DNA from 2 places in the Peribacillus sp. NPDC096448 genome. Region 2 is predicted to be linked to the other one. Evidence: a T-box and tRNA genes for the amino acid it is inferred to sense, from the RefSeq annotation. Region 2 holds a T-box; the other holds one or more tRNA genes.
What was found. The T-box of region 2 lies ahead of glyQ (glycine--tRNA ligase subunit alpha). A T-box ahead of a tRNA ligase gene usually reads a tRNA of that ligase, here a tRNA-Gly.
Positions count from the first base shown of each region.

Region 1: it has a tRNA-Gly gene. The T-box ahead of glyQ (glycine--tRNA ligase subunit alpha) is inferred to sense a tRNA for this amino acid. The anticodon was not compared.

Region 1 covers NZ_JBIWEU010000010.1:161,273-177,272, forward strand. Annotated here, with positions in the region: gene ACIQ0C_RS17800 (ATP-binding protein) at 394-1,656, shown strand; gene ACIQ0C_RS17805 (response regulator) at 1,661-2,608, shown strand; gene ACIQ0C_RS17810 (FecCD family ABC transporter permease) at 2,690-3,697, opposite strand; gene ACIQ0C_RS17815 (FecCD family ABC transporter permease) at 3,694-4,704, opposite strand; gene ACIQ0C_RS17820 (iron-hydroxamate ABC transporter substrate-binding protein) at 4,772-5,692, opposite strand; gene ACIQ0C_RS17825 (ABC transporter ATP-binding protein) at 5,643-6,491, opposite strand; gene nfsA (oxygen-insensitive NADPH nitroreductase) at 6,771-7,520, opposite strand; gene trmL (tRNA (uridine(34)/cytosine(34)/5-carboxymethylaminomethyluridine(34)-2'-O)-methyltransferase TrmL) at 7,602-8,090, opposite strand; gene ACIQ0C_RS17840 (amidase domain-containing protein) at 8,158-9,015, opposite strand; gene queG (tRNA epoxyqueuosine(34) reductase QueG) at 9,213-10,352, opposite strand; gene ACIQ0C_RS17850 (B3/B4 domain-containing protein) at 10,458-11,126, shown strand; tRNA gene ACIQ0C_RS17855 (tRNA-Gly) at 11,737-11,810, opposite strand; gene ACIQ0C_RS17860 (YbjN domain-containing protein) at 12,001-12,414, opposite strand; gene ACIQ0C_RS17865 (hypothetical protein) at 12,546-12,872, opposite strand; gene ACIQ0C_RS17870 (FUSC family protein) at 12,997-14,088, opposite strand; gene ACIQ0C_RS17875 (hypothetical protein) at 14,054-14,455, opposite strand; gene ACIQ0C_RS17880 (NADP-dependent oxidoreductase) at 14,680-15,708, opposite strand.
Region 2 covers NZ_JBIWEU010000001.1:375,244-391,243, reverse strand. Annotated here, with positions in the region: gene ACIQ0C_RS01915 (hypothetical protein) at 103-633, opposite strand; gene rpoD (RNA polymerase sigma factor RpoD) at 828-1,961, opposite strand; gene dnaG (DNA primase) at 1,997-3,802, opposite strand; gene ACIQ0C_RS01900 (YaiI/YqxD family protein) at 3,854-4,309, opposite strand; gene ACIQ0C_RS01895 (pyruvate, water dikinase regulatory protein) at 4,823-5,644, opposite strand; gene ccpN (transcriptional regulator CcpN) at 5,661-6,299, opposite strand; gene glyS (glycine--tRNA ligase subunit beta) at 6,462-8,531, opposite strand; gene glyQ (glycine--tRNA ligase subunit alpha) at 8,518-9,414, opposite strand; T-box leader at 9,513-9,688, opposite strand; gene recO (DNA repair protein RecO) at 9,747-10,499, opposite strand; gene ACIQ0C_RS01870 (YqzL family protein) at 10,533-10,676, opposite strand; gene era (GTPase Era) at 10,777-11,706, opposite strand; gene ACIQ0C_RS01860 (cytidine deaminase) at 11,699-12,097, opposite strand; gene ACIQ0C_RS01855 (diacylglycerol kinase family protein) at 12,137-12,514, opposite strand; gene ybeY (rRNA maturation RNase YbeY) at 12,492-12,968, opposite strand; gene ACIQ0C_RS01845 (HD family phosphohydrolase) at 12,965-15,130, opposite strand; gene ACIQ0C_RS01840 (PhoH family protein) at 15,320-16,000, opposite strand, start outside.

The sequences.
Region 1 (16,000 bases), on a different contig from region 2:
CTATATGAACGTTTTACCGAATGCCATCAAGCTTACATGTAATAGATTCGATGAAAAAATAATGAATATTCTAAAAATTGTTAAGCGCTTTCAAAAATTTCTATCTACCGTTAATTTTAAATTGGGAACTACATAATCATACGAAAACCTACAAAATCTAAAAAAAAAATCCTCTAAAAAAACATGATCATCTTACATGTTCCGTTACCAATTTTTGTGGATAGAAAAACTGATTGGTTTTGCCATAATTGGTTATAAGCCGTTCTATTCAGGAACAAAGTAAGCGTTGTATTGAAGCCCATGAAACTGTATACTGATTTTTTAAACAGATTGGGAGGTGACGACTTGAATCTCAGTACGTTAATGAAAAAAGAGGTCAATATCCTCGCTTTGATGTTGTTAACAGTGCCATTAGCAGGCGAATTGAGTTTTTATCCTTTAAATGAAACGTTTCGGGTAAGTTTTGGTCCGCCTGTACTTTTCTTCTTTTTACTATTACTACAAAAAACACCTGCCATTCTTTCGGGCACCCTGACAGGGGCAATGGTTGTGGCATTTCGAATTCTAAAAGATTTTTTCATGCACGATAGTTTTTCCTTGACATCCGCTTTTGAAATTCATTATCCTAGTTTTTTCTTTTATTTCACCTATTCCTTTCTTTTTCATTTAGTGAAAATCAACCGTTTTCAAAACCGTTCTTTGATTATTGGATTTATTGGTCTCATTATCGAAATATTATCCGACTCTGTAGAATTAGTCTTTCAATATATTGTATTAGAAACAACAATAACGTTAGGTTCACTAAACGAGATGATCATGATTGCATTCGCCCACAGTTTTATCGTTTTAAGCTTTTTTAATATGATGAAATTATATGAAGCACAATCAAGGGAAAGGCAAATCAGAAAACAAAATGAACATATGCTGATGCTCATTTCCAATTTATACGAGGAAACGATTCATTTAAAAAAAACATTAAAAAATGCAGAGAATATTACAAAGAAATCGTATGATTTGTATCGCGAATTAAAAGCACTAGAAAAACGGGAAAAACAGCTTCATGTTCTTACAGAGCCATATAGTCAAAAAGCATTGCGCATCGCGGGTGAAATGCATGAAGTCAAGAAAGATAATCAACGGATTTTTGCTGGTCTCTCCAAATTGATCTCTAATGAAAGTTTTAAAGATTATATGAATGCTGCTGAACTTTTTCATTTAATTATCCGAATTAATGAAAAATATGCCTTATCACTAGGAAAGGATATTCAATTTGAATACTCATTAGAGGGAAAAAACGATTCACATTATCATGTGTATACCGTGTTATCCCTTTTCAATAATTTAGTCGCTAATGCAGTGGAAGCAATTAATGAAAAGGGAATCGTGAGTTTAAGTTTGGTTGAAATCCATGACAATGTAGAATTTAAAGTGGCTGATACTGGACCTGGAATTCCTCAAAAATATCAGACTGTCATATTCAAACCTGGATTCACATCAAAATATGATCAGTTCGGGACACCTTCAACAGGGATTGGACTCTCATATGTAAAAGAGGTCGTAAAAGAACTGGGAGGCGATATCCTATTTGAAAATAGTTTTAACGGAGCCGTTTTTACAATAAAATTACCCATTGATAAGTTGATCCAGAAAGGATGATTCCATGCGTTTTTTTATAACAGATGATGATTGTGCTATACGTTCAAACTTAAGCCAAATTATAGAGAGCGAAGATTTAGGAGAAGTGGTGGAGGAAGCCGAAGATGGCAGTCTATTAGAAGGACATATTTTGAATTTAAAGCAAATTGATATATTATTCATTGATTTATTAATGCCCATCCGGGATGGCATCGAGACACTTCGTCATATAAAAAGTACATTTAACGGAAAAATAATAATGATTTCACAGGTTGAATCAAAGGAGCTGATTGGTGAGGCATACTCGCTTGGAATCGATTATTATATTACTAAACCAATTAATCGTATTGAGATATTAACAGTTATCCGAAAAGTTATGGAACGTATCCATTTAGAAAGATCGATCACTAATATTCAAGCCTCTTTAAATAGTGTATTGAATTTTGAACAGCCAAAAATTGATAAATCAAATAATTTCAATGAGAAAAGTATAAGAGAAGTGGGCGAATTCCTACTATCGGAATTAGGGATCGTTGGAGAAAATGGTGCAAAAGATTTAATGGAAATACTTCAATATTTATTTATGTATGAACGGACTTTTACTTTTAAACAGCATTTTCCGACCCTTAAAGATATCTTTGTAGAAATCACCAAAAAAAAGCTCGGCACAGCAGCTGTGCAGGTTGATATCAATCGGGAAATAAAAGCTGCCGAACAGCGAATACGCAGAACGATAAACCAGTCGCTGAATCATTTTGCTTCGCTCGGTTTAACGGATTTTTCAAATCCGAAGTTTGAAAATTACGCTTCCAAATTTTTTGATTTCACAGTCGTTCGCCAAAAGATGAAAGAACTGCAAAATGATTCAACAATAGTTCTTACACCTACCCGAGTAAATACAAAAAAGTTTATTCAAGTATTTTATTTCGAAGCGAAACGATTGAATCCTGATGAAATAATTAGATATAGATAATCCATGGTTGAAACAATGAACTACGGTGGCAGTCAAAAGCATAAAATCCCCTGAAAGATTTCAGGGGATTTTAGTAAGTTCTTATTTTTTCAACAATAAATACATGAAATAAGGAGCACCGATCAATGCAACCATGATACCTGCAGGAATCCCCTCTGGTTCAATTATATTACGGCCGATCGTATCGGCAAGCAGCAATAGCCATCCACCGATTAAAATGGCAACCGGAATGAATAGTTGATTTCGAGGTCCTACCAAGGATTTTGCTATATGCGGGGACATAAGTCCAACGAAGGCAATTCCGCCTGTAACAGAAACGGCAGCGGCTGCCAGTGCTACAGCCGTGATCAGCAGGACGATCCGCTCCTTTTCAATCGATACACCGACCCCAATTGCGACCGGTTCACTTAAACCAAGCAGATTCAAACGATTTGCTTTATATAAAGTGAATGGAATGAGGATGATTAACCATGGAATGATTGCCCAAATGAAAGGCCAATCCGTGCCCCATATATTTCCCGCCAACCATTTTGCGATGAAATCGACCTTCGCTCGTTCCGCTGACGAAATAAGGACAATCATCAGGCCTGAAAGCGCCATTGAAAAACCTACGCCGATCAACACTAACCGAACGGGTTCAAGGCCACTCTTTCTCTTATATGAGAGGATATATATTAAACAGGCCGTCAGTAACGCTCCGATAAAACCGACAAGCGGAACCATATAAACAAACGAACCAGCGTCAAGAGGGAAAAACAGAAAGAAAGCGGCAATGGCAACACCTGCTCCTGAGTTGATCCCGATGATTCCGGGATCGGCTAAATCATTACGTGTGATCCCTTGTAGAATGGCTCCCGACAGTGCAAGGGCCATGCCTGCTAAAAGGGTGATGATGATTCGCGGTAAGCGGACGGAAAATAATATGAATTCCTCTTTAAACGTCCCATGCCCGAAGAGCGTTGGAAACAGTCGCCCTAAAGAAAGATTGGAATATCCCGAACACGTCCCAATAATGATCGTAATGATGATGAGTGCAGTCAATGCACCTATTATCCAACGCTGTTTTTTGACTAAAGCTGACTGGATCATGAAAATGCTTTACCTCCTTTACGCACGATTAGGAGGAAGAAAGGTAAACCTATCATCGCAACAACCGCTACCACAGGTGTTTCATATGGAGAATTGATCGTACGGCCGATCGTATCGGCTAGCAGCATGAAAGTGGCTCCCAAAATCGCAGACATTGGGAGGATGAATCGATAATCCGTACCCACGATAGCCCGAACGATATGCGGGACCATTAACCCGATGAACACCATATTTCCTACAAGTGCAACAGCAGCCCCTGCCAGGAGAATGATGACCACGAAGAGAACCGCCTTTATTTGTGTTGTCTTTTGCCCTAAGCCTACGGCCACTTCTTCACTTAAGCTAAGTATGGTGAGCTGTCTGGAAAAGATAAGGGAGATCAGGATACCTATTAAAATGAACGGAGCGATTACGCGAAGCTGCTCCCATGAAGTTCCGATATTTCCGCCCGCTGTCCACATCGATACATCTTTTGATACCTTGAAATATATGCCGACCCCTTGCGAAACGGCAAATAGGAATGCAGAGACTGCAGCACCAGCCAATACGATCCGTAAAGGGGAAAATCCTCCCTTTTTCATCGCACCGATTCCGAAAACCATGGTTGCCCCGACAGCGGAACCTATAAAACACGCAATCATGATCCCTAAATTATTAGCATTTGGAATAAATGCCAAAGTAATGGCGAGACCTGCATTGGCTCCCGCCGTCAATCCAAGCAATCCCGGATCGGCAAGTGGATTCCTGGTCATCCCCTGCATGATGGCACCAGAAACGGCAAGCGCTGCACCAACAAAGATTGCCCCCACTTCACGAGGGAAACGGATTTCACGAATGATTGAAATCTTTTCACCGGTAGCGTTCGATGTCAGTGCTTGCCAGACATCTTTAACGGTAACATCAGCCGCACCAAATGCCATTGAAATAATGAACATGCCTATAAAGGCAAAGATCGCTATGATCAGTTTACTTATAAATGGGATGAAACGTTGATTTTCATTAGTCATCTGTCTCTCTCATCTCTTTTTTTATAGAATAAAAGGAGAGGAATTGGAATCCCTCTCCCTCGCTGTATTATTTTCCAAGAAAACTTTTAGAAAAGAAGTCTAATTGGTAATCTAATGTTATTGGGTCATTGAAGTAGAATTTTTTTGCATCAGCTTCATATAGTTTATTATTTTTAACGGCAGGTATGTTTTTAAACGTGTCAGTTTGTTGGAATGAATTGTCCTGATCTTTGTTATTGCTCAAAATCACATAATCACCGGCATAGTCTTTCAGGACTTCTAATGATAAGGCAAAGTAACCATCTTTCAACGCCACTTCTTTTACCTTTTCAGGCATGCCCAATTTCATTTCTTGATAAAGGATTTCCGTTCCACGGCCCCAATTATCACCGTATACATAGAACTGTTTGTCAAACTTTTCGAAAACGGAAACAGTAGCATCTTCTCCAATTTTAGCTTTAATTTCATCACCAGTTGTTTTTGCCCGTTTTTTGAAATCATCCACCCATGCTTGAGCTTCTTTTTCTTTATTCAATAGTTTACCGATTTCTACGTGCTGTGTTAAATAGTCCACTTTTCCGTATGTATATGTTACGGTTGGAGCAATTTCCTTTAATTTATCGACATTTTTAATCGTAGATAAACCAATGATTAAATCCGGATTCAACTCGATGATCTTTTCCAGGTTTTCGTCCGTCACTTCTTCAACATCTTTTAACTCTTTAAAATTCGGGTTCATTTTAGACCATGAATCAACCCCTACTAGGTTAACATCCAAAGCCATTATGTTACCTGCGAAAGATGATAGTACTAAAACACGCTGAGGATCTGCCGGAACTTCAACAGGACCATTTTCAGATTGATATGTGATGGTACCTGATTTTTCCTTTTTGGAATCGGAGCTTTTTTCTTTTTCGGCTGACTCGTTACCACAAGCGCTAATAATTAACACTAACAGCAGTATAAACGGGATCATTATCTTTTTCATTTGTTGTCAAATCTCCTTTTAGTAAATTGTATGTACTGCACATTGGTTTGTTCGTTCGTTGATCTCGTCCGATTACCGCATCAATATGGAATACTTCCTTAAGCACTTCATGAGTGATGACTTCTTCACAATCTCCGGCTTTGACTATTTCCCCGTCCTTTAAGGCAATGATATAGTCGGCAAAGCGAGCAGCTTGGTTCAAATCATGAAGAACCATGACAATTGTGCGTCCCTGTTCTATATTCAGCCTCTGTAATAATTCCAGGACCTCCAGTTGATGCGCCATATCCAAATAGGTGGTCGGCTCATCAAGGAAGATGATTTCCGTTTCCTGGGCAAGGGCCATCGCAATCCAAACACGCTGGCGCTGACCTCCTGATAGAGCATCCACCGGACGGAACTTGAAGTCTTTCGTGCCGGTCACTTCAAGGGCCCAATCAATCACATCATAGTCTTTTTGGGTCAGGCGCCCAAAACCTTTTTGATAGGGAAAGCGCCCATATGATACGAGCTCCCCAACCGTCAATCCGCTTGCACTCTCGGGTGTCTGCGGAAGTATGGCCATTTTTCTTGCAAGGATCTTAGTGCTTTCTTTTGAGATATTCACCCCATCTAAAACAACCGTACCTGATTGATTAGGAATAATTCTGGTGATCGCTTTCAAAAGTGTCGATTTCCCACACCCATTTGAACCGATGATCGTTGTAATTTTTTTATCTGGAATTTCCACACTGAGATCTTTTACAATTAAACGTTCACCATAACCAATATTCAAATTCTCTGTATATAGGCGAACCATTTTTTAACCTCCATTTACTGAAAAATAGGTAAGTAAAAACTCAAATGAAAATGATTATCATTATCTGCTACTTAATTACTATAATTCTATCTAAATATATTGTCAATGGTAATTTCATGGGTATAAAAGAAGAAAACCTGACAGGATTTTTGGGGCAAATCCGTATCACCGACTGACAAATGAACACAATAAAGACCCCGGGGGCACTTCCGGGATCTTTACTGTTTGGCTCATACTCAGGACTTTGGCAAGAATATTCCTAATAGGCCATTTCATTAATCAATGTTTCTTTAATCCTTGCTTCTCAACATAATCTTTCATGTACAGCCTGCTTTTCTTTCCAAGCATTCCAGCCATTTGCCCGGTCCAGGTGTCTTTTCGTTTACCTTTAGTCCGAAGCTTGTAATAACTGGAAATCGTTTCATTATACCCCTCAAGTTGTCCGATGAACTCTTGCTTATCCTCCTGATATCCATTTTCATGATAGATATTGGACAGCGGCAAACGCGGCTTTTTATCCGAACGGTTTTTCGGATATCCGACCACTAGAGCGAATAATGGTATAACTCGATGCGGTATATTCAAAATCGCTGACACTTCCGGGAGATTATTGCGGATCCCGCCTATATAGCAAATGCCAAGATCCATCGATTCTGCCGCCAATGCTGCATTTTGGGCCGCAAGGGCCGCATCAATACAGGCAACCATGAATTTCTCGGTACTTTCAATCGATTCGGACAGGTCCGTGTTTTCCATTTCGGAAACCATATCCTGACGATATAAATCGGCGCAAAAGACGAATAGATGTCCATTCTTCTCTACATATGACTGTGGTCCGGCAATTTCAGCAAGCTTGGCTTTCTTTTCCGGATCGGTTACCCCTATGATTGAATACGCTTGAATATAACTTGAAGTCGATGCTGCTTGGGCACATTCCACAATCGTATTGATTTGCTCCTCAGACAATAACTTATCCTCAAAAGAACGAATGGAACGGTGATCTAAAATCTTCTCAATAATGCTATTCAATGCTCCCACCCCTATAGAATATGTAAAGTAAAGTATCCATCATCGGGGCTGAAATGCCCCCGATGATAGAATTGATGAAACTCAACCTTTAGTTTTCAAATCCAATTCACGGTAATTTTGCTGTCTCAGTGCTTCATAAACCAAGATGGCAGCCGTGTTCGACAGATTAAGGGAACGTACTTTATCCGTCATTGGAATCCGCAGGCACCGATCCATATTTTCTTGGATCAACTCTTTCGGGAGACCCGTCGTTTCACGGCCAAAAATGAAGTATATCTCACTGTCTTGGTCACTGTAGTCGAAGCTGGAATGCGGCTGCTCCCCGAATTTCGTCAAATAATAAAATTCACCGCCGGCATTCCTTTCAAAAAATTCTTCTAACGAATCATAATAATGAATCTTTACATTCTCCCAATAATCGAGCCCGGCCCGTTTGAGCTGTTTGTCATCCGTCGAGAAACCGAGCGGACGAATGAGATGTAAAGACGTATCCGTCCCTGCACATGTTCTTGCGATATTTCCTGTATTTGCTGGAATCTGTGGTTGATATAAAACTACATGTATTGACACTTCATTTTCACCTCTAGTTTGAACTTCACCTTAATTATAGCATTAAACAAAAAAGACTAAAAACCAATCACCCTCCATCCAAAATCACAAAGAATTTATAAACGATGTTCGGTGTATATCTGGTTGAATCCTCATATGTCCAATACCGGTGACGGCTGTTCATCGTATGTGCATTCACAAGCGGCATCCCGTCCTGATCCTTAGCCGTTACGATCAAGTTATGATCAAACCGTCCGTCCCCTTCGAAGTCTATGCAGAGGATATCACCCAAATTCAATTCCTTTGCCGACCCCACCTGCTTTGTCCTGATGGCATTCCCGGCTTTAAGCAGATGATATAAAGAATGGGCCGTCGTCCATGTGTAGCTCCAGCTTTTCCCTCTTATCCACCAGCCCTTATTTTTATTTGGCGCCCCCCACATAGGTATTCCCCCTGCATGTAAACATTGTGAAATGTAATTCGTACAATCATCAGTGAATTTATAATAAGCGGGATTGAATTCGTTCCACCAACGCTCGGCATATTGGACTGCCTTCATTCGATCATACTTATATGCGAGACGATCTGCGCCTGGATCACATTTTGGCGGTGCCTCTTCGGATTCAAAGCTGGGAATCAGCTCACGTTCATCCACTATATACCCATTTCGAAACCGTGCCTCCCTTTCTTCCATTTCTTCTTCTATATAAAATGAATCTTCCTGTTTCAATAAATATTGCAGATGCACATGATATGTCAGGACTGTATCACTGTCTTCCTTTTTCTTCGAATGGACCTTGCCTGCTGCATTCACCCGAACAATTTCGGCAGCGCGGTTCCTCATCATTTCCTTCTTCAAATGTAACTTCCTTTCACCCCGTTCCAGATCATCGGAAGTATAAAACTCCACCCTTTCTTGTAAAAGGCGTTGCAATTGTTCCCTCAAGTTCATGCCCTCCTTCTTACCATCTATGCTAATGTGTATGTACGAGGGCATGGACAAAAACACAACTTCATAAATGTCGGAGTTTCAATCCTATAACCATAATGAACCTTTTTATATAGATTTTCCTTGAAGGCACCGGAATATTTCAAGCAAAAAAGCCGCCCCGTTATATTTACAGGGCGGCTTCATTTTAGATATCATTTTGTTTCCAAGGTAAACTGCAGTCCTTTCTCTATTTCCGCCAGTACCTCTTCATCCATTTCCTTCATTCGTGCTTCCTCCAGAATGGAAACGGCCTGCTCCCGGCCAATTTTCCCAACTGCCCAGGCCGCCGTCCCCCGGATGACCGGCCGCGGATCATCCTTCATGACCCGTATCAATTGAGGCAATGCCGTTTCGTCCTTGAAGTGGGCCAATGCTAAGATGGCATTTCGTTGGATTGGTTTTTTACCGCGCCAAGAGCCGGATACATGGCCATATGTCTCTTTGAAGTCCCGATTTGAAATCGAAAGCAGGGGTTTCAACAGCGGTTTCGCCAACTCGGGGTCGGGTTCCATTTCTTCATGAAAATGAAAATCCATTCCTTTGTTTTTCGGACAAACGGTCTGACAAGTATCACACCCATACAAACGATTGCCTATTTTCGTCCTGAATTCATCCGGAAGGAAACCTTTTGTCTGCGTTAAGAACGCAATGCAACGCTTGGAATTTAGCTGTCCTCCCTGAACAAGCGCACCAGTCGGACAAACATCGACACATTTATTGCATGTCCCGCATTGATCTTCCATCGGTTGATCCGGTTCAAATGGCAGGTTGGTAATCATGTCTCCCAAGTATACATAAGAACCGAATTCAGGTGTGATGATCATACTGTTTTTTGCACTCCAGCCAATTCCTGCACGCTCAGCAACTGCCCTATCTGATAATTCGCCCGTATCAACCATGGACTTTGTCATTGCCCCTGGCACCTTATCTTTAATGAAATCCTCAAGTAACTGCAATTTATTACGAAGGACGGTATGATAATCCGTCCCCCAAGAAGCCCGGCAAAAGATCCCGCGGCGATCACTTTTTGTACTTTGAGGAGCATCCTTCAATTTCGAAGGATAAGCAAGCGCAATCGAAATGATGGATTGCGGTTTATCGAATATCAATTCAGGCCTTACCCTTTTTTCTATATCGGCTTCTTCAAACCCTGACTGATAATCAAGTTCCTGTTGACGTATCAGCCGACCTTTCAGTTCAGTGAAAGCCGTGGCCGATGTAAAGCCGATTTTATCGATGCCGATTTCCTTACTATATAAAATCACTTCTTGCTTGAATGAGTTCATATCCATATTAATCACCTACGTTCATTCAGTATTCCCATTGAAGCTTGAATCCATTTCAAACCATTGCTATCTATGATAAACTAATTGCAATCATTTTTGGAGGTGAAACGGTTGGAAATTACCGTATCAGCTAATCTTAGCAGTAAAATCCCTGAATTCAAAGTCGGGATCATTACATATGAAAACATCGAAGTAGGTCCCTCCCCGCAAATGGTGAAAGGAAGACTTCAATTATTTCAGGAAGCTCTTTTCTTCGACCTTGAAGAAAAGGAATTGACCGACTTTTCCGGCATTAAAGTGTGGCGGGAAATTTTCAAGGCTACAGGAACAAACCCGTCACGGTATCGTCCCTCCGTGGAAGCCCTTTACCGCCGCATAAAAAAACAGAATTACTTGACACCCATCCATTCGGCCATCGATTTGAATAATTTCTTCTCACTGTTATATGAAGTTCCGATCGGCATTTATGATGCTGAAAAATTATCAGGAGACATCTCGATTAAGATTGGCGAGGTGTCAGATGGTTATGATGGTTTGAACGGCCGCTTGAATTCCATGGAAAATATGATTACTTCAGCCGACCATGAAGGCCCATTCGGTAGTCCTTACGTTGATTCAGAACGCACGAAAGTCACCGAAGAAACGAAAAAAGCCATCCAAATCATTTATTTACAACCCAATACTTCAACCACGGAAGCAAATCAGTTAACGAAATCCTTAATGGAAATGTTCCTTGAAATTCACGGTGGTGAAGGGACTTACTCAATTATAGAAGGATAATTAAATCGAACGGATATAAACCCTTTCCACAATCGGAAGGGGTCTTTTCATTATTGTTCCAATTAATAAAACCAGTCCGCTAGTATCAGCATCAAGGATCACCTAGTCTTAAACTTGGTTCGGGATGAGTCTAGCCTACGGTTTTTTCTTAAATTACATTCCAGTTGATTCCACAAAATCCGCTCCCTTTCCGCCGACTGTCTGCCAAGCCCCCTCGCCTTAAACGCCTCCCGGGTCTTTTGCTATCCAGTTTACATGGTTACTTTCTGCCTTTCGAATAGATAATCATCGATGGCTACATAGCCGGGCATGCCTTTCGCTTCCCCATTAACAAAAAAGCACAAACTTAGTCAATCTGATTCTACTAACGTAGTTAATCACATTGACTAAGTTTGTACTGTATCGAACCCCCACACACTCCCGGATGGAGGATAATTAAAAATTAAAAACTCCATTTTTCGGGTATAACATACTGTATTACCGCTTCGATAAAATGCAGGCAATTTGGACAATAAAAAAATCCCACTGTAAACAGTAGAATTCTTGTAATAATATTTAAACGCAAAGCTTCGTTCTCCAGGTAACGAAACCCTACGTTATGAGTATGTATTGGAGCGGGTGAAGGGAATCGAACCCTCATCATCAGCTTGGAAGGCTGAGGTTTTACCACTAAACTACACCCGCATATCCTTGTAGAAGTTTGTCGAATTACCAATCAACAAAATTAATTATATAGTTTAATGTGAAAAAATGCAATAGTTCTTTAAAAAAAAATTAATAATTAGCGTATTGTAACGTTAATATATTCATTCACTCTAGTAAAAATGTTAAAAAGTCCCCTGATTCAGAGAACTTTTTCAACCTATCTGATGATTTAAGACCAAATGACTTCCATTAACCGCGGATAAACCTGCTGTGCCGTTTCAAGCAGCATGATTAACTTCCTGAACGCCAGATCAGGTTCGATATCCCCCTCAATGGAGTATGAATAACGAATGGATATGGTCCCATTTTCTTCATACAGCTTGGAATATCTAAAATTTGCATTATATTCATTCAACAGTGTATGTACTTCCTGTTTCTTTTCAGGATTCTTCAACTCGGCGACATTAAAGCAAAATAAGTCCGCCACATTTTCATCTTGATTGAAAGCAAATACTAAAAGGACCTTCCACCCGTCCTTTAACTTTTGCTCAGCTCTAAAAAAGGTGGTGCCATCTTCATTCAACTCATTCATATAGATTTTCTCACTAGTTAAAAAATCACGAAATTTAGCAACGTTTGACATGGTTCATCACCTTTCTGTTTGTAAGTACATTTTATAATGAAAACCTGCATTTTTACAGACTTTTCTATTATCCTGCCAATTTCATCCTAATAGGGGCGACATTAAAAGGAAGGGAGACAAAATGAACTCCCTTAATAGATTGATTGGCCAGTTGCTTCTCCGCAAAACTGAAGCGCTTCTTGCAGGTCCAAAATTTCCTGGCGGATTTTGGAGTATCCTTCAATTTCAGGCACTTCTTTATTCGTAAGTGGTCGACTTTTATCTGCCGCTATCGCCATGGTTTCGAAAACATACAGCACCTGAGCAAGCTCCCTCTGTGAAAGGACTGGCCGTTCAGATAATTTCAAACTGGCATTTAGATAATAGCCCAACTGTTCTATCGAAAATATAACGGGCCAAAGAGATTCCAATCTAGCTTTGTTTTTGAATATCTCACCAAGTGATGCATTGTAGACCATTAATAATTCACCATATTCGTTTGCATTTTATTCCTTTCGCTGCTTTCATCAATTGCAAGGTCATTATTTTTTTCAGAGAACGCCATCAATAATAACTGCCCCTGGCTACGAATCGTTTTGGCTATCAAATGATTGAGAAGGATGCCGAACGACTTCCAAGTATCACCGACCCAATAAGACCTATCAAGCTTCCAACGATGATATCGGTTATCCTTACAGTCGCAAAAAAACCAAAATCATAGCTTTGAGATGAATATTCCGCCATGATCAATGCTGAAGGGGTAAAAAACATTGCCGCCAATCCATAATTTCGAACGATGAAAAGCTCTGTAATGAATGTCAAAGATAAAATGATCAGAACGATGATGTACTCGTTATGAACGGCTGCTAGAATTAAACTTGCTATCAGGAGTCCGATGACCGTCCCGAAAGTCCTTTGGACCGCCCGATGGAATGTGGCAATGATGGTCGGACCCGACATAACGGCCGCACAGGATAAGGGTATCCAGTACGAACGGTTAAAATTGGCGGAATAGGCGATGATGGCCGCAATGGTAAGGATTGTTCCATATCGAACGGAAGAGAGGAAAACAATTGAATTCTTATCGAAAGCCCCAAGAAAAATGGTTTTTAAAGAAGGTTTGGAGATGGTTGCTGCTTGATCGATTTTCTGGACAGGTTCATTCATGATGGCATCTGCATTATAAAGCTTCATGAATAACCCTTCCACCTCATCCGTCATTTGGTCAGGTTGAAGGATCTTTTTTTTATTCTTTGTTTTAGATGCAATGGCACCGGCCAAGGCACGAACGGATTGACCTAATTCTGGCGGCATCACGATTTTTTTGTTCAAGGAAATTTCCATAGCATCCAGGAATATGGCATTGGCATGTTCATTCAATAGGTATAATCGCTTCAACTCATTTGGATTTCGCCTGTTTGAAAACCCGGCTAACAGTGTATCTTCAGCGTGTTTCATCGCCAATACCGTTCTCTGTCTTGCTCTTCTGAATGTCTCGGTGCCCATGGAATCAAGGAATGCCCCCAATTCCCTGTACACCTTTTCAACCGCAAGCGATTCTGGTCCATGAGGGTTGAAAAACCAGCCTAACATACAAATTATCCAAGATAGTGCCCCACCCATTAAAACAAGCCCACCACGCAATGGGGCCAGACTTTGGTCAATGGGCATGCCTGTCGCAAGCGCAAAGCTCAAAACGAAGAATACCGCCGAAGGACCGGTAATCCTTAAAGCACCAAATATAAAAAAAACACTGGCCCCGATGATTCCCATCAACAACAGATAAAGCAAGACCCACCATCACAAAGAAAATCTTTTTAGCTCTTTGGTGATACGGTTGGTTAAAAACGTATAAATAAGTGAAGCCTCCTATCCCTGCAAGTAAACCGTACGCTAAATTTCCGAATAATAAGCCAATAAAAACAGGTAGTGCAGCAGCTATGCCTGCACTTAGTGCTTTTATCCAAGGAAATGGATTCTTTTTTATTTCAAAAGCCTGTTTAAATGTAGTATGTATTGTATCCAATTTATTAGATTCGGAAGGGTGCTTATTTTCACTCATTTTCAGTTATCCTTTCATTGAAGATTCCAATAACACTTTCGTGAAGGCTATGTCAGTTGAAGTGACTTCTAATAATTAATATCCTTCATATGGTTTAAGAGATACCACTAATATATTTTACTTAAAAGGAAACGGCCTTTTCCCGATTGAATATCGAGAAAAGGCCGCTTTTGTTATAAGCTGCTTAAAATCACTACAAATGACCTTCCTCAGCTCCATAAAACTTATAGTTGAGCGAATTCGGGTTCCGCAACTTTTACAAGCTGTTTACCGAGGTTCGTTCCCTTAAACAAACCTAAAAATGCATCCGGTGTGTTTTCGAACCCTTCAATAATCGTTTCTTCATACTTCAGCTTTCCTTCTTGAAGCCACTTACCTAATTCCGTAGCACCCTCCTGGAATCTAGCGGCATAATTTCCAACTGTGAAACCTTTCATTAGTGCACTGGTTTTGATCATCGCCGACTGCAGACGCGGTCCTAGATCTTTTCCTTCCGCGTTATACGAGGAAATCGCTCCGCATAATGGAATTCGGGCATTTGCATTCAAAAGTGTAAAAACAGCATCGGAAACCTCGCCGCCCACATTATCGAAATAAACATCGACTCCATCAGGAACAGCATTGGCTAAATCTGTCGCAAAACTATCACTTTTATAATTTACGGCTCCATCAAACCCGAGCTCTTTCGTTAAGTACTCAAGTTTTTCATCCGAACCAGCGATGCCAACAACCTTCGCACCTTTAATCTTAGCAATTTGCCCGACTACTGAACCAACTGCTCCAGCCGCTCCTGAAACGACTACCGTTTCACCTTCTTGAGGTTTACCAATATCAAGCAAACCAAAGTAAGCAGTTAAACCGGTCATTCCAAGAATCCCTAAATGAGTTGTGACCGGAGCCACCTTGGGATCGATCACGCGGATTTCCTTTTCGGTGACAACTGTGTATTCTGCCCAGTCGATATTCCCAACAACGACATCCCCTTGTTTGAAGGAATTCGATTTGGACTCAACAACTTCAGCAACAACGCCGCCCGTGATGACCTTATTCAATTCAAATGGAGCAATATATGATTTCGTATCTTGCATTCTGCCACGCATATATGGATCGACAGATAAATATAGTGTACGTACTAAAATCTCATTATCCTTCGGTGTGGGAACTTCACTCTCAACAAAGTTAAAATCCCCTTTCGAAGGCATACCTTTCGGACGGTTTGCCAGGGTGATTATTTGTTGTTTGGTTTGTGTCATCATTGTTCCTCCTTGGTTTTGAATACGTAATTTCGAAAAGAAGCGTATCACTGATGAAGTTCATAGGTCAAAGAATATGATTGGCTATTGCTTCCATAACAATCTTTAGCCTTTCCTGAAACCCCCAAACTTGCTATAGCCTATTATGTCCCATGTTTTTCATTTCAATATACGGTTCGCTCCCCTAAAAAAATATAACGGCCTTTCCCCGATTGGATACCAGGAAAAGGCCGCAGCTTGAAATACTCTATTTTTATTGTCTGCTTGGCAGGGCTACTGCCTCTTCTTCTAA
Region 2 (16,000 bases):
TTGTCAAAAACTTATGTATATTTCCAAACATTTTTACTTTTTCTTACATATGTTTCATAATACCCAAAAATCATTATTTAAAACCGCTGGAATGCACTTGAATTATATTAATAAAAAGTAAAGAGTGACCAGTGCTCCCAGGCATCCCGCTATGGAAAAATGGAGCAGCTTCAGTTTATTGCCCAATAAAATCCAGAGACCGCAATTAATGAATAAGAAAATATAAAGGATACCCTCTTTGCCGGGTGCCATGAATTCCGCCAAACTGACAGTTAATAAAAGCAATGATAATACCATTCCCATCAAAGCCATCTGAAAAATGATTTTCCTGCCATTTAAGCGGCGGACAGCCAGCCCAAAGACAAGTATTGAAATTGTTGTCATAAGCATTTGCATTCTTATGGTTATTTCAGTAAAATAATTCAAAAATACAATAAATGCAAAAAGGGTTCCAATCAACACCCCGGAAAAGATGCTGTTTTTTTTGCTCCCGGTTTCAATCGATTTTGATGGCGGAAGTTCGCCTTGACAGTATAACGCAAGCAGGTAATTACAATATTGCTCCGGAAGCATACGACTTTCCTTCCAGGAGTTTATTTCTTGAATGATGATTTTCTTTCTCATCTCATCCATGAATCTCACATCCTCATGATGATCTTCTTTTTAACGGCTTAGCTTTTTAAAATTTGTTTCTGTTATAATTTCAGTTATATGGAAAAACCGATAACTTTTGTTTTTATTAGGATATTTTTACATCGAAATTGAAAAAAAGAGCCGCTCCCGAACGCTGGGCATTCAAAGAGGGCTCTGTTAAGTGCATATATATTCTATTCAAGGAAATCTTTCAAGCGTTTGCTGCGGCTTGGATGTCTCAGTTTACGTAGTGCCTTCGCTTCGATTTGACGGATACGCTCGCGGGTGACCCCAAACACTTTACCTACCTCTTCAAGAGTACGGGTGCGGCCATCATCAAGTCCAAAGCGGAGTCTCAAGACGTTCTCTTCACGGTCAGTAAGAGTATCCAAGACGTCTTCAAGCTGTTCTTTCAATAGTTCATATGCTGCATGTTCCGATGGGGAAGTCGCATCCTGATCTTCAATGAAATCACCTAAATGTGAATCGTCTTCTTCACCTATTGGCGTTTCCAATGAAACAGGCTCCTGAGCTATTTTCAAGATTTCACGAACTTTTTCAGGAGTTAAATCCATATCCTCCGCAATTTCTTCCGGTGAAGGTTCACGACCTAAATCCTGAAGAAGCTGTCTTTGGACACGAATCAATTTATTGATGGTTTCCACCATATGCACCGGTATCCGGATCGTTCTTGCTTGGTCGGCAATGGCACGGGTTATCGCTTGGCGAATCCACCATGTTGCATACGTACTGAATTTGAATCCCTTGCGGTAATCAAATTTTTCCACAGCTTTGATAAGTCCCATATTACCTTCCTGAATCAAATCAAGGAAAAGCATTCCGCGTCCGACATAGCGCTTGGCGATACTGACAACAAGACGAAGGTTAGCTTCTGCCAAACGGCGTTTCGCTTCTTCATCTCCATCTTCAATTCTCGTCGCCAGAGAGATTTCCTCTTCTGCCGATAAAAGGTCGACCCGACCAATTTCCTTTAAATACATGCGTACTGGGTCATTAATTTTAACGCCAGGAGGAACACTTAAATCATTTAAGTCAAACTCTTCTTCTTTTGCAAGTTTCTTCTCATCTGGATCATCTTCATCTTCGTCTTCCTCACCATCAGTGAGTATTTCGACGCCGTTTTCTGCTAACACCTCATAGAACTCATCCATTTGATCGGAATCTAACTCAAAACCGCCAATCATTTCAGCGATTTTTTCTAAAGTCAAAGAGCCTCGTTTTTTACCTAGCTCTAGTAATTTTTCTTTCACCTGTTCAAGGCTAAATTCATTATCAACTTGTTTGGAACGTGCTGGTTTTTCAGCCATTAGTTCCCCTCCTTCCAGGACTTACACCTAAACGACTACAACATTTTACGCAATTTAATGATTTCCATGGCAATTTGTGCAGCAGTGACATAATCACTTCGTCTAACTGCATCTTTTTCTTCAACTTGTTTTTCTTTTATCTTTAACAACTTTTCATATTTCAACACTTGATTTATACAATCGGTCAGTTCTTTATCGGTAACTTCCTCATTCACTGACATCATTTCTATTTCCGAAACGATCCTTCTCAAGTTTGGATCCGGTAAATAAGTAAGGAAAAAGCTTGTATCCGGTTCGTGTCCATCTTCATAGAACGCATATAAATAGGTGATGATTGCCTGATGTTCATCTACATGAAAGACCGTTTGCCCAAGCAACTGCTGAATTTTGAAAGCCGTATCCCTGCTTTTTAGCATATGGGCAATCAACTTCATTTCAGCATTATGGTGAGCAGGCTTCAACTTATGCTCATATTGCAGGGCCATTTTCTTTTGGGCTGCTGGCTGCGGCAGTGTCCCCTTCTTGCGTTCCGTAAAGAACACCTGACGCTGCTGCTGTTCCAGCGCATCCAATGAAAGGGAAAATTCAGAGGATAGCTGCCGGAGATAATGATCCCTCTCCACTGCATTGGGCAATCGCGAAATTTCTTTAAGGACTTCTTCGATATATTGAATTCGATCTCCTTCATTATTTACATTTTTCCCTCGACGCAAATAATGCATTTTGAATGCCATGTAGGTTAAACTGGCCCCTATTACTTCAGAAACAAAGCTTTTTTCACCGAATTCCTTTATGTAGTCATCGGGGTCCATGTTATCAGGCATGAGAGCGACTTTCACGGAAAACTCGTGGTCCTGTAGCATATTAACTGCACGATTGGCAGCGTTCAATCCCGCAGAGTCCGAATCGTAGCAAATAAGTATCTGGTCAGTATTTCTTTTTAAAAGCTGGATATGCTGGTCCGTCAGGGCAGTACCCATTGTAGCGACCGCATTCTCCACACCTGCGCCAACTGCTGAAATGCAATCGGCAAAGCCTTCAAAAATGACTGCTTGTTCTTTCTTTCGTATGTGTGGTCTTGCATGATGGAAATTATATAAAGTTTTACTTTTATTAAAGATTGGCGTTTCAGGACTATTCAAATATTTGGGCTCATCGTCCCCCATCGCTCTTCCTGAAAACGCAATCGTATTTCCTTGATGATCCATAATTGGAAACATGACTCTATTTCTGAAACGGTCAAAATATGACTCGTCTTTTTCCCTGTAAATAATAAGCCCTGCCTGCTCCATGTATTCCGCTGGAAACCCGCGTTTTAAAAGAAACTTGGACACGAAGTCCCATGAATCCAAAGAGTAGCCAATTTGGAACTTTTCTATCGTCTCTTCAGTAAACCCCCGTTTAAGTAAGTATTCGAGAGCATCCTGCCCCTCTTTCGTATTAACGAGGAGATGATGATAAAACTTCCTCAGAAGGTCATGGGCTTCAACCATTTGCTGAGCGCCTGCCGGCATGTTGGAACGCTTGGAATCCTTATTGATTTCAACATCCAAAGGAACATTTCCTTTTTCAGCTAAAACTTTTGCAGATTCCACGAAGCTGTAGCCTTCTATATCCATTAAGAAGGTAAAAATATTTCCGCCTGCCCCGCAACCAAAACAGTGAAAGATTTGTTTTTCCGTTGAAACGGAAAACGAGGGCGAGTTTTCACCATGAAAAGGACATAGGCCAAAGTAATTGCGCCCCTGCTTCTTCAACTGGACATACTCCCCAATTAAATCAACAATGTCAACAGCTTCACGAATTTGATTAATTTTCTCATCTTCTATACGGCCATTTATCATTTTTCCACCTTGCAATATTGGTGATAGTTTCTTATTCGATACTGTTTCTTAATTCCCTGCAATGTTCGACAATGTTTTCATAAGTTTATTTGTAAAACATGCACGATTTTCCTTTGTGAATGCTTTCGGCCCTTTCGTATGCTTACCCTGCCTGCGGAGTTTCGCCGACTGATAACGCATATCCAAGAGCATGAAAATATTCTCGTCAGTGTATTCCTTTCCCCTTGGCGAGAGGACATAAACGTTTTTAGGAAGCAGGGTCCCAGCCAAACCAATATCTGCAGTAACGACAATATCACCCTTTTTTACTGAGTTTACTATATAAAGATCTGCCGCTTCTTTGTCTGCATCGACATATACCCATTTACCTTCAGGGTTATTCATCATATTTTTATATGATGCAACAAAACAGACTTCAACATCATGCAAACTTGCACAATGGAGGATTTCGTCTTTCACCGGGCATGCATCGGCATCGACGTGTATCGTAGGTTTATTATTCATACCTTCTAATTCTACATCTTTCTGCATAATCCTTTTTCTCCCCTAAACTTTATGAAGATATGGTGAATTTCCAGCATTGATTCAGAGCGTTCCCTCTAAAAGAGCAAACATTATTCTTCAAAGAATACCTGCTTATTTAAGTGAAAGCACTTCTTTTGCCTTGAAAAAGACCAGCCCCTCCTGAATTATACGGAACATGTCGAATTATTTTTATGATATAAACCTTGACATATCATTAACCTTTAGTTTATTCCTTATTAATTAAGTCTAAACCTTAAGATTACTTTTTTCTCACAATTTTTTATTATAGTCTATTTGACTAGAAGATGCCAACATTTAAATTCCGAATATGTTTTCATGCAAATCAATCGATTTACACTTGGAAACTAAGAGGAATTTTATGTAATTATTTTGATTTTATTCTTATTATTCCCTCATTCGGCCTTGGCATTAAAATGTGAGCTGACACATAGAGTGTCTAGCTCACATTTTGATTTTCGTTAATTTTAAGGATCAACGGTTTTTGTTTTGAAGGATATTGATTATCAAATTGGCTGTTTCTTCGACAGCTTTATTGGTTACATCAATGATTGGACAGTTCAACCTTGATATGATTGTATCAAAGTATGTCAATTCTTCTTTTATGCGCTCCACATTTGCGTAAATGGCATGATCATTGAGCCCAAGTGACTTTAATCGTTCTTTACGAATATGGTTCAGCTTTTCCGGGCTGATCTTTAAACCAATGCATTTTTCAGGAGGTACCAGGAACAGCTCTTCTGGAGGTTCCACTTCAGGCACTAAAGGTACGTTCGCCACTTTATAGCGTTTGTGTGCTAAATATTGTGATAATGGCGTTTTGGAAGTGCGTGAAACACCCACTAAGACGATATCTGCACGTAAAATTCCCCGAGGGTCACGTCCATCATCATATTTTACAGCAAATTCAATGGCTTCCACACGCTTGAAATAGTCATCATCCAGCTTTCTTACCAGACCTGGTTCATTAAGCGGCCCTTTCGGCGCCCTTTCCTGAAGGATGTCCATGAGCGGCCCTAAAATGTCATAAGCAGACAGGTTTTCTTTCTCGACCTGTGCTTTCATATACGCTCTAATAGCTGGCTTCACCAGAGTATAAGCAATAATCGCCCCATCCAACTTAGCCAGTGATATCACTTCATCCACGTTTTGTTCATCTTCAATATACGGAATTCTCTTTATGGAAAAAGCAGATCCCGAGAACTGGCTTGCAGCGGCTTTTGTGACCAATTCCGCTGTTTCCCCTACTGAATCCGATACAACATATATAATAGAACCGTTCATATTCTCCGTCATTCCTTTTGCAAGCCCCCTAATAGCCTTCATCAGCCAAAGCTACGAATGCTTTCGTAATATTGGTTTTTGTAATCCTTCCAATTACTTCATAGCCTTTTTCTGTGTCTTTAACGACCGGTAATGAGTCGATTTGTTTATCAATCAATTTTTTGGCAACATCAATCAAAAGGTCTTCTTTTGAACACATTGTAATATTGGGCATCCTAGTCATGATGATATTGACTGGAATGGAGTTAAGCTCTTGTTTCCCAATACTCGCACGCAATAAGTCTTTCCTTGATAAGACACCAACAAGCAATGCATGCTTATCGACGACGAACATTGTTCCGACATCCTCTAAAAACATCATGACGATTGCATCGTACACGGAAATGCCCTCGTCAACGACGACAGGTATCGATTGGTAGTCCCGTACATAAAGATGGTTAAGGCTATCTGTCAAAAGCTGTGTCCCTGACCTGCCTGTATAGAAATACCCCACTCTGGGCCTGGCATCAAGAAAACCTGCCATCGTTAAAATCGCTAAATCTGGACGAAGTGTCGCCCTGGTAAGGTTCAATCTATCCGCAATATGTTCTCCGGTAATCGGTCCGTTTTCTTTTACAATTTGTAAAATTTGTTCCTGACGCTTATTCAATTGGATTATAATCACCACCCCACTGCTTTCGCAGAGTAAAGTAACAAAAGTTATTCATTTAATAATTATATACTAAATTATTTAATTAGGGCATTTTTGGCCTATTTATTGATCATTTATCTTTTTAAGAAATCGGAAACCCTTATTCAAAGTGTTTCCGATACCCATACATCCTTTCGATCAAGTAAGGATGATTTTATTCATGGCAGCAAAACCTGCAACCAAATCACTGATTTCCTTCATTAAGGATAAACGGTTGTTGCGGATCGCTTCATCTTCTGCCATGACCATTGTATTCTCGAAATATGGCTCTATTTCCGATTGAAGCGAAACAAGCTGTTCAAACCGCTCATTCTCATCTTCAGATTCATTATACCGCTTTGCCACTTTTTGATATTTGACGTATAACGCATTTTCTTGATCATTTTCAAAGGCACCAGGGTCGACTGTCACCTTATTGTCACATTTTACGGCAATGTTCATGACCCGGCTTAAAGCTTCCATGCTTTCTTTAAAGCCTGCTTCGTCTTTTTTAGCATCCAATACATGTGCCCGTTCCACGATGGAGTGGATATAACCGATCTCATTGAGCAAAACTGCGTCAATCAAATCGTAACGGATTTGCTGTTCTTGAAGCAGGTGTTTGACACGGGCTTTAAAGAATGTGAACATATCCGCTTTAACTTCTTCAAGATCACGTTTTAAGATGCCTTTTGATTCCAGTCCTTTAAGACCTAAAGCAATAAGCTCCTCTAATGAAATATTCCATTTCTTCTCAGCTAGAATTTGGACGACACCGCTCGCCTGCCTTCTTAATGCGTAAGGATCCTGGGAACCTGTCGGAATGACGCCAATAGCGAAGAATGAAGACAAAGTATCAATTTTTTCAGCTAAACTCACTACCGCTCCAATGACTGAAGGCGGTACATTATCATCCGCATGCCTTGGCATATAATGTTCATTGATAGCCGCGGCCACTTCTTTGGCCTCCCCTTTCAAGAGAGCATATTTTTCACCCATATACCCTTGCAATTCAGGGAATTCATAAACCATGTTACTTACCAAATCGAACTTGGCAATTGCCGCTGTACGAAGCGCCATTTCTTTTTCCGCCTTTAAATTCAAAGCATCCGCAAGGGCACCGGTCACTTCAGTTACCCGGGCAGTTTTCTCGGCTAATGTACCGATTTCTTCATGATAAACGATGCTGTCAAGCTTTTTCAAAGCATCCGAAATCTCTTTTTTCTGATCTTCTTTATAGAAAAATGCTGCATCCGATAAGCGGGCACGCAATACTTTTTCATTACCTTTAGAAACCTTATCCAAATGGCGGTCATCGCCGTTACGCACGGTTACAAAGTAAGCAAGCAGGTTCCCGTCCTGATCTTTAACAGGGAAATAACGTTGATGTTCCTTCATGGATGTGATAAGTACCTCTGCAGGAAGCTCAAGGAATTCTTCTTCAAAATGTCCAAATAACACCGTTGGATACTCTACCAAATTATTTACTTCTTCTAGCAGATCTTCATCGACAGGGATGATCCAGCCTTTCTCCTGTTCCAGCTCTTTAATCTGATCCAATATAACTTGCCGGCGCTTTTCTGGATCCGCCATTACATATTGTTCTTTCAGCGCATCTTCGTACCGTTCCGGCTGCTCGATGATGGCGCTGTCGCCCAAGAAACGGTGACCTTTTGTTTCACGGCCGGTTTCCACATCAGCAATGCTGAATGGCACTATTTCATTGCCGAATAAGGCAATCAGCCATTTAATCGGACGGACGAAGCGGAGCTCCTGATTGGCCCAGCGCATATTTTTCGGGAACGTCATGCCGCTGATGATTTCAGCAAGCTCCGTTAAAAGCTGAACGGTCTGCTGTCCTTTTATGAATTTATTCACATGGACATATTCCACACCCTTGAGTTCTTTAAAATAAATGTCCTCTGAAGTCATGCCTTGACCCCTGACGAATCCCAATGCAGCTTTAGACCAGTTGCCTTCGCTATCCAAAGCGATTTTCTTGGCCGGACCTTTTGCTTCTTCTTCGATATCCTTTTGGGATTCTTCCACGTCCTTCACCAATACGGCCAAACGTCTTGGTGTGGAAAAAGCTTCAACCGTTCCGAATTCAATCGCTTTTTCCGTTAGCCATTGCTGCACTTTATCTGACAACTGTTTCATTGATGCTGTCACAAAACGGGCAGGCAGCTCTTCCAATCCAATCTCCAATAACAAATCACGCTTGCTCATTTGTATTCTCCCCTTTCACTTTCAGGATCGGGAAGCCTAATTTTTCCCGCTCTTCATAGAAGGTTTTGGCAACCTTACGCGCTAAGTTACGGCACCGGGCTATATAACCCGTTCTTTCCGTCACCGAGATGGCACCTTTGGCATCCAAAAGGTTAAATGTATGTGAACATTTCAAAACATAATCATATGCAGGATGTACAAGTCCTTCTTCCATTTGGCGATGCGCTTCCTTTTCATACATCGTGAAAAGCTGAAACAGCATATCAAGGTCGGAGGTTTCGAACGTATATTTCGAATGTTCGTATTCCGGCTGACCGAATATATCCCGAACTGTGAATCCATCTGTCCATTCTAGGTCAAATACGTTTTCCTTATCTTGAATGTAAGAGGCGAGACGTTCGATCCCGTATGTAATTTCCACGGAAACCGGTTTACACTCTAGACCGCCCACTTGTTGGAAATAGGTAAATTGCGTGATTTCCATTCCATCTAGCCACACTTCCCAACCGAGACCGGCACACCCTAGTGATGGATTTTCCCAGTTGTCCTCCACAAAGCGAATATCATGCTCAAGCGGATTTATCCCTAAAGCGCGTAATGAATCCAAATATAACTCTTGGATATTGTCAGGCGACGGCTTCATGATCACTTGGAACTGATGATGCTGATAAAGTCGATTAGGGTTCTCACCATAACGACCGTCAGCAGGACGGCGGGAAGGCTCTACGTAAGCGACGCTCCATGGTTCCGGTCCAATGGCTCTCAGGAACGTGTATGGGCTCATCGTTCCTGCCCCTTTCTCGACATCATAAGCATTCATCAATATGCAGCCTTGTTCAGACCAATGCTTTTGTAACGTTAAAATCATATTTTGAATATTCATCGTACACCTCCAGGTTATTTAAAACGGCTTTTTTAAGATTAAAGGTCGGAACTCATTACATTTTGGCAAACAAAAAACTCCCGTCCCTATGCGAAATGCATAGGGACGAGAGTATACCCGCGGTTCCACCCTAATTGCCGTTTATTAAACGGCCTCTTTTCAAAGCAACATGCTCCGGAACGCCCTTCCCTGTAAATCCATATCCCGGCTTCCACCGTCCCGGGTTCGCTTTTTATGGAGAATGACAGATACTCTTTTCCATCAACGCAATCTTCTTATTTTGATGATTAGAATTTTATACAAACTAGCATGGAATGTCAATAGTTCAGATCCTAAAACATATCTTTCATCGTATCAATCTGTTTCAGGAACTTTTTTGATTTCAAATGCAGACCGGAATATTCCTCATAATATGCATCGATTATCTTCCGCAGTTCTTTTTTCGTTTCTGGCTTGACTGAAATGTTTCCGAGCCTTGATAAATCGAAATAATAAAAAATTCGAAGCAATTTGACGGCTGCAGGTGAAATTTTATAATGATAAGGGTCTTTCCCCAGACAGCGGTGACAGATAAAGCCCGCTTCCCGAAGCGAGAAGGAGAATTCCCCTTCCGTTTCACCACATACAGCACACTGATTCAGCACTGGGTTAATCCCATTTACGGGCAGCATCTTCATTTCAAAAATGAATTTCAAAACCTCTGCGTCATATTCCTCGTTTATGTAATGCAAGGTTTGCGAAAGCAATTCATACAAATATGGATTCGGTTTCTTATCATCGACGCTTTTATCAAGCAATTCAACAATATATGAAGCATAAGCAGTGGCAAAAAGATCCTCCCTTATGAAACGGAGTGAATCGACCATTTCGCCTTGCTGAAGACTGCCGAGTCCGGTTGATGTAGTTACAAGAAAATACCCGGAGCAAAAAAGCTGTGTGACGGCAGAAAGCCTGCTATTAGGCTTACTGGCTCCTCTAGCCATGACGCCAATTTTTCCTAGCTCACGGGTATATATAGTAATGATTTTGTTATTTTCTCCATATGCAGTTCGCCTTATGACAATGCCCTCACATTTTTGGAGCATACCAAGACACCACCCATGCTCGCCAAGGCTAACCTATGAAACAGGAAAATCAATTTCTGCTAGCTCATCATTCATTCCCAAGTGTCCTTCCTGTCTCTCGACTTCTATCTCCTTAAACAGCAAATAGGTGTCCACATTACCTGTTTCAGTGAATAATTCCCAGGTAAAATCCAACATTTAAAAGCCCACCTTTCATTTTTAACTAGCAATATTAATATCCGACCATATGATTAGCTTGACCGTTTTCCAAACTTTCATGATGCGTAAATTTTGTTAATTAATACTCGCTCTCATTAAAGCCATAATCGCGAAGCTGGCTTGCTTTGTTACGCCAATCCTTCTGTACCTTCACCCACAGTTCCAAGAAAACTTTAGAGCCCAATAGGTTTTCGATATCCACCCTGGCACGGCTACCGACTTCTTTAAGCATTTTCCCTTGCTTTCCGATTACAATGCCTTTTTGTGAATCCCGTTCTACAACGATCGTCGCCATCACATTGATGGTGTCGCTGTTGTCCATTTTTTTAATTGAATCGATGACAACAGCCACTGAATGAGGAATTTCTTCCCGTGTCAGGTGCAGTACCTTCTCGCGGACCAATTCGGAAATGATAAAACGTTCCGGGTGGTCGGTCACTTGGTCAGCTGGATAAAACTGGGGACCTTCAGGCAGATGCTCTTTGATTTGTTCAAGCAGTGTATCAACATTATTTCCTTCAAGCGCAGAAATCGGAACGACTGCCGCAAATGGGTAAAGCTGTTGGTATTTTTCAATGATCGGAAGTAAATCATCTGGATGCATCGCATCGATTTTGTTTACAACCAAGAAAACAGGCGTTTTTACGGATTGAAGTTTTTCGATGATAAACTCGTCACCGCGTCCGTATCCTTCAGTCGCATTGATCATGAAGAGAATCAAATCGACTTCCTTCAATGTATTCGTTGCCACTTTCATCATGAAGTCACCAAGCTTATGCTTTGGTTTATGAATGCCGGGTGTATCGATGAAAATCATTTGTGAATCGTTTTGCGTAAGTACACCCTGGACCTTATTTCTTGTAGTTTGCGGTTTATCGCTCATAATGGCGATCTTTTGACCGATGACCCGATTCAGAAATGTACTCTTTCCAACATTAGGTCGTCCAATAATTGAAATGAAACCTGATTTGTAATCTTTTACTTGTTTATCGTCAAATAGTTTATCCATTTAAATCCTCCGGTGAAAAAGCTCCTGGAAGCAATTCCTGTACTGTTAGTTCTTTTATATCCCCATTTAAATTGGTCAAAACGACCGGCATGTCCTTTTCGCACAGTTCTGAAATAACCTGCCTGCATGCCCCGCATGGAGAAACGGGACCATCGGTATCTGCCACGACTGCAAGTTTGGTGAATTTTTTATCGTTATGGGCATAAGCGCTGAATAAAACTGTCCTTTCGGCGCAATTACACATGCTGTATGCAGCATTTTCTATATTACAACCATGATAGACCTTTCCATCAGCGGTCAAAAGGGCTGCCCCCACCTTAAATTTGGAGTAAGGCACATATGCTTTATCCCTTGCTTTTTTAGCTTCCTCAATCAATTCTTTTGTATTCAATTCACATCTTCCTTTCAAATTGAGTACCATTTCGGCAACCTACAGGCCAAACTTAGGCAAAAAGATAATCAATCCAACTATTATAGAAAATATAGCATATATGAATACAGCTCCGGCTGCAATATCTTTTGCCTGCTTGGCAAGCGGATGGATTTGATCCGTTACCAGGTCCACTACCCTTTCGATCGCAGAATTAACGAGCTCCAACGTAATCGTACCGGCAATGGCCGCCAAAATGAAAAGCCACTCCATCCCATTCAATGAGAAGTGCCAACCAAAGAATACGACGATTGCCGTTAACGCGAAATGAATCTTGATATTGCGTTCAGTCCGAACAGCCTCCAAAATTCCCTGACAGGCAAAAGAGAAACTTTTTAATAAAGGATACCTTTTTTTACCCTTCTCTTGAAAGTCCATATTCTTCCAAGATCTCCTTTTGTTTTGTGAACATCACTTTTTCATCTTCTTCATTCATGTGGTCGAATCCCAATAAATGAAGAAAACCATGCAGCGCTAAAAATCCAAGTTCCCGATCAAATGAATGACCATATTCTTCAGCCTGCTCTTTCGTGCGTTCAATGGAAATGATGATATCCCCTAACATGCGGGGCATTTCCGCTCCGACAATTTCCACTTCGTCTTCGCCCATTTCTTCAAGCGCAAAGGAAATTACATCTGTAGCTGAATCTTTATGACGATATTCTTTATTGATTTCCTGAATCCTATTATTGTCTACAAATGTGACAGACAGCTCGGTGTCTTTTTCAATGTTTTCTTTTCTTGCCGCAAATTGCAGAATGCTTTCAACAAGCTGCTGAGCTTCCTCCGTTACTTCATTCGTTTCATCCATTAAATCGATAGCTAAAATCATTCTTTCACCTTCTGTCCTAATTTATCCGGCTCCGGATATTCAATCCTGGAGTGGAAGATACCATTCAGCGATTCACATAAGGAATGCTTCACGATACTCAATTCTCTCATAGTGATGTCACATTCATCAAATTGACCATCAGAAATCCTTTCCTGAATGATGAAACTTACCAGCTCTTCAATCTTCTCCGGAGTTGGGTGCTTCATCGATCTCACTGCAGCTTCCACACTATCCGCTATGCCGATGACGGCTACTTCCTTCATTATCGCCCTCGGCCCTGGATATCGGTAGGCCGCTTCGAGTGTGGACTCATCCTGTTTTTTTGCCTTATGGTAGAAAAATTTCAATAATGTGGTCCCATGATGCTGCTCTGCAATATCCACAATCTCTTTCGGGAATTTGTGACTGCGCAGCATCTCCCCGCCATCTACGGCATGGGCAATGATGATATCCCTGCTCGTTTCCGGCTGCAGCCGATCATGCGGGTTTTCTTCACTCATCTGATTTTCGATGAAGAAGTGCGGCCGTTTCGTTTTACCGATATCATGGTAATAACTGCCGACCCTTGCCAGCAATCCATTCGAGCCGATGGCTTCACAAGCGGATTCCGCCAAATTGGCGACCATTACACTATGATGATATGTCCCCGGAGCTTCAATCAAGATCCTCCGCAATAGCGGATGATTGGGATTTGCGAGCTCGATAAGCTTAATCGATGATAAAATCCCGAAACCAGCCTCGAAAAACGGTAGCAGTCCCATAGTCAAAACGGCTGAACCCACTCCAGAACCCATGGCAGCAGCAGCATAATATAGGTACTCCATTCTAGTATAATGGCTGTCCATAATAAAGATGAGCGAAAAAACGAATGCCATATTGATTAAAGACAATAGCAGCCCCGCTACCAGCACCTTTGATTTGAAATTGGGCCTGGATAGAATGATGATTGCCGTCAATCCCCCGAAAATGATATACAGCCCCATCGAGAAATCCAGATTTCCAGGGGTATCACCATTAAATATAATCGTACCATACGAACCTAACAATATGATCATTGCTACCGCTAACTTATCATTCAATAATATCTTGATGAGCATCGCCGCCATGGCACCCGGGAAAATGTATTCCAAGTTCGAGTTTTTCAGGTCTGCCAGAATGCTGACCGTTTTCATGGTAGCCATTGAAAGGATAAAGACAAGACTGAAGATCAATAACTGATTGTATTTGTTATCCTTTTTGGAAATGGAATAGTAGAAATAGTAATAAAAAGCGGCAAAAGTCAGGAATATGAATAACAGCAGGCCGATATACGGGTATATGGTAGACTCCGTATTCAAGAAGCCTGCCAGTTCAAGCTGCCTATATACATCCCTGTCCACTAATTGATTTTCTTCAACGATGATCTGACCTTGAAGGATCCTGATTGGCTCCACGCTTTCAACCGCTTTCCTTCGCTGTTCCTCGGTTTTGTCCTTATCGAAAAATACATTCTGGATGATTGCCGTACGTGCAAGGGAAGTAGAGGCTTTTTTCATTTCACCGCTAATGCTCATATAACCCAATTCCTCTACTACCTTTTTCTTGGCATTTTCGACGTCACTTGCAGCGATTCGGGAGCTCATCACATTATTCACTGCCGTAATGGTTGAATCCTTCGCTATTTTCAACTCATCTTCATCCGCCTGCACTAATGCTAGGAAAACGGATTCCTCGATATTTTTATTCACTTCATCGGTCAATTTTTCTTTTAGTATGGAAACTTTTTGAGCATCCGTCTTTACGGTCTCTTTTTTATCCTCATCTTCTTTATGATCTTCATCGGCGTCCGTTTCTTTATTCACCTCAATTGCTGAATCGAAAATGGATGAAATCAGATCGACTTTATTTTTGGCATATTCTTTTTTTAAAGAATAAACATCCGCAACCTGTTTTGAAATCTCTTCTTTTTCCTGTTCCGTCTTATAGGTATCTTCCACAGTCTTGGTTGAACGGATTGTTTGTTCAGCAGGCTTAAAAAGCTCTACCTGTACCCTTTCCGGCTTAACATTGGAGAACATCAAACCATACGCAAACAAACCAAGAATGATGAACAAAAGCACTTGAAAAAAGCGATGGACCAACAGCCCTTTTATTTGAGTGAAAAATTTCTGGATACGATTCAAGGAAGGTCCTCCTAAAAAAATGATGTTTATTATTCTAGATATGTAAAATCATAACAGTTTTCATATGAATTTTCACCTTCGTATTGATAAATGTAAAGGTTCTGTCATTTCCTATCCACTTTTTCACCATAAAGTTTGTTATTTAGACACATCACGAAAAATCCGCCGATTGAAATGGCGGATTTTTTCTTATGACTTCGCCTGCTCGTAAGCAGTGATGATTTTGGCGACAAGCGGATGTCTTACTACATCACTTTGTTCAAAATAAACAAAGGAAAGGCCTTTAACATTCTTCAATATCTCTTCTACCCGGACAAGACCTGACTTCATACCTTTTGGAAGGTCAATCTGGGTCCGATCTCCCGTAATGACCATTTTCGATCCGAAACCAAGCCTGGTCAAGAACATCTTCATTTGGGCTTCCGTCGTATTCTGGGCTTCATCCAATATGACAAAGGCATCTTCAAGCGTACGCCCCCTCATATAAGCCAGGGGAGCTATTTCGATCGTTCCGCGCTCTATCATCCTTTGCGTCTGTTCCATCCCTAGGAGGTCATGGAGAGCGTCATACAACGGCCTTAGATAAGGATCTACCTTTTCCTTCAGATCACCAGGCAGAAAACCAAGGCTCTCCCCTGCTTCGACGGCAGGCCGTGTCAGGATGATCCGTTTAACATGTCCATTTTTCAAAGCATTGATGGCCATCACTACAGCAAGATAGGTCTTCCCGGTTCCGGCAGGCCCAATTCCAAATACAAGATCCTGTTTCTTTATTGCCTGGATATAGTATCTCTGCCCGATTGTTTTGACTTTAATGGATTTCCCCTTAGCCGTTTTAGCGATTTCCTCATCATATAATTCACCGAAATA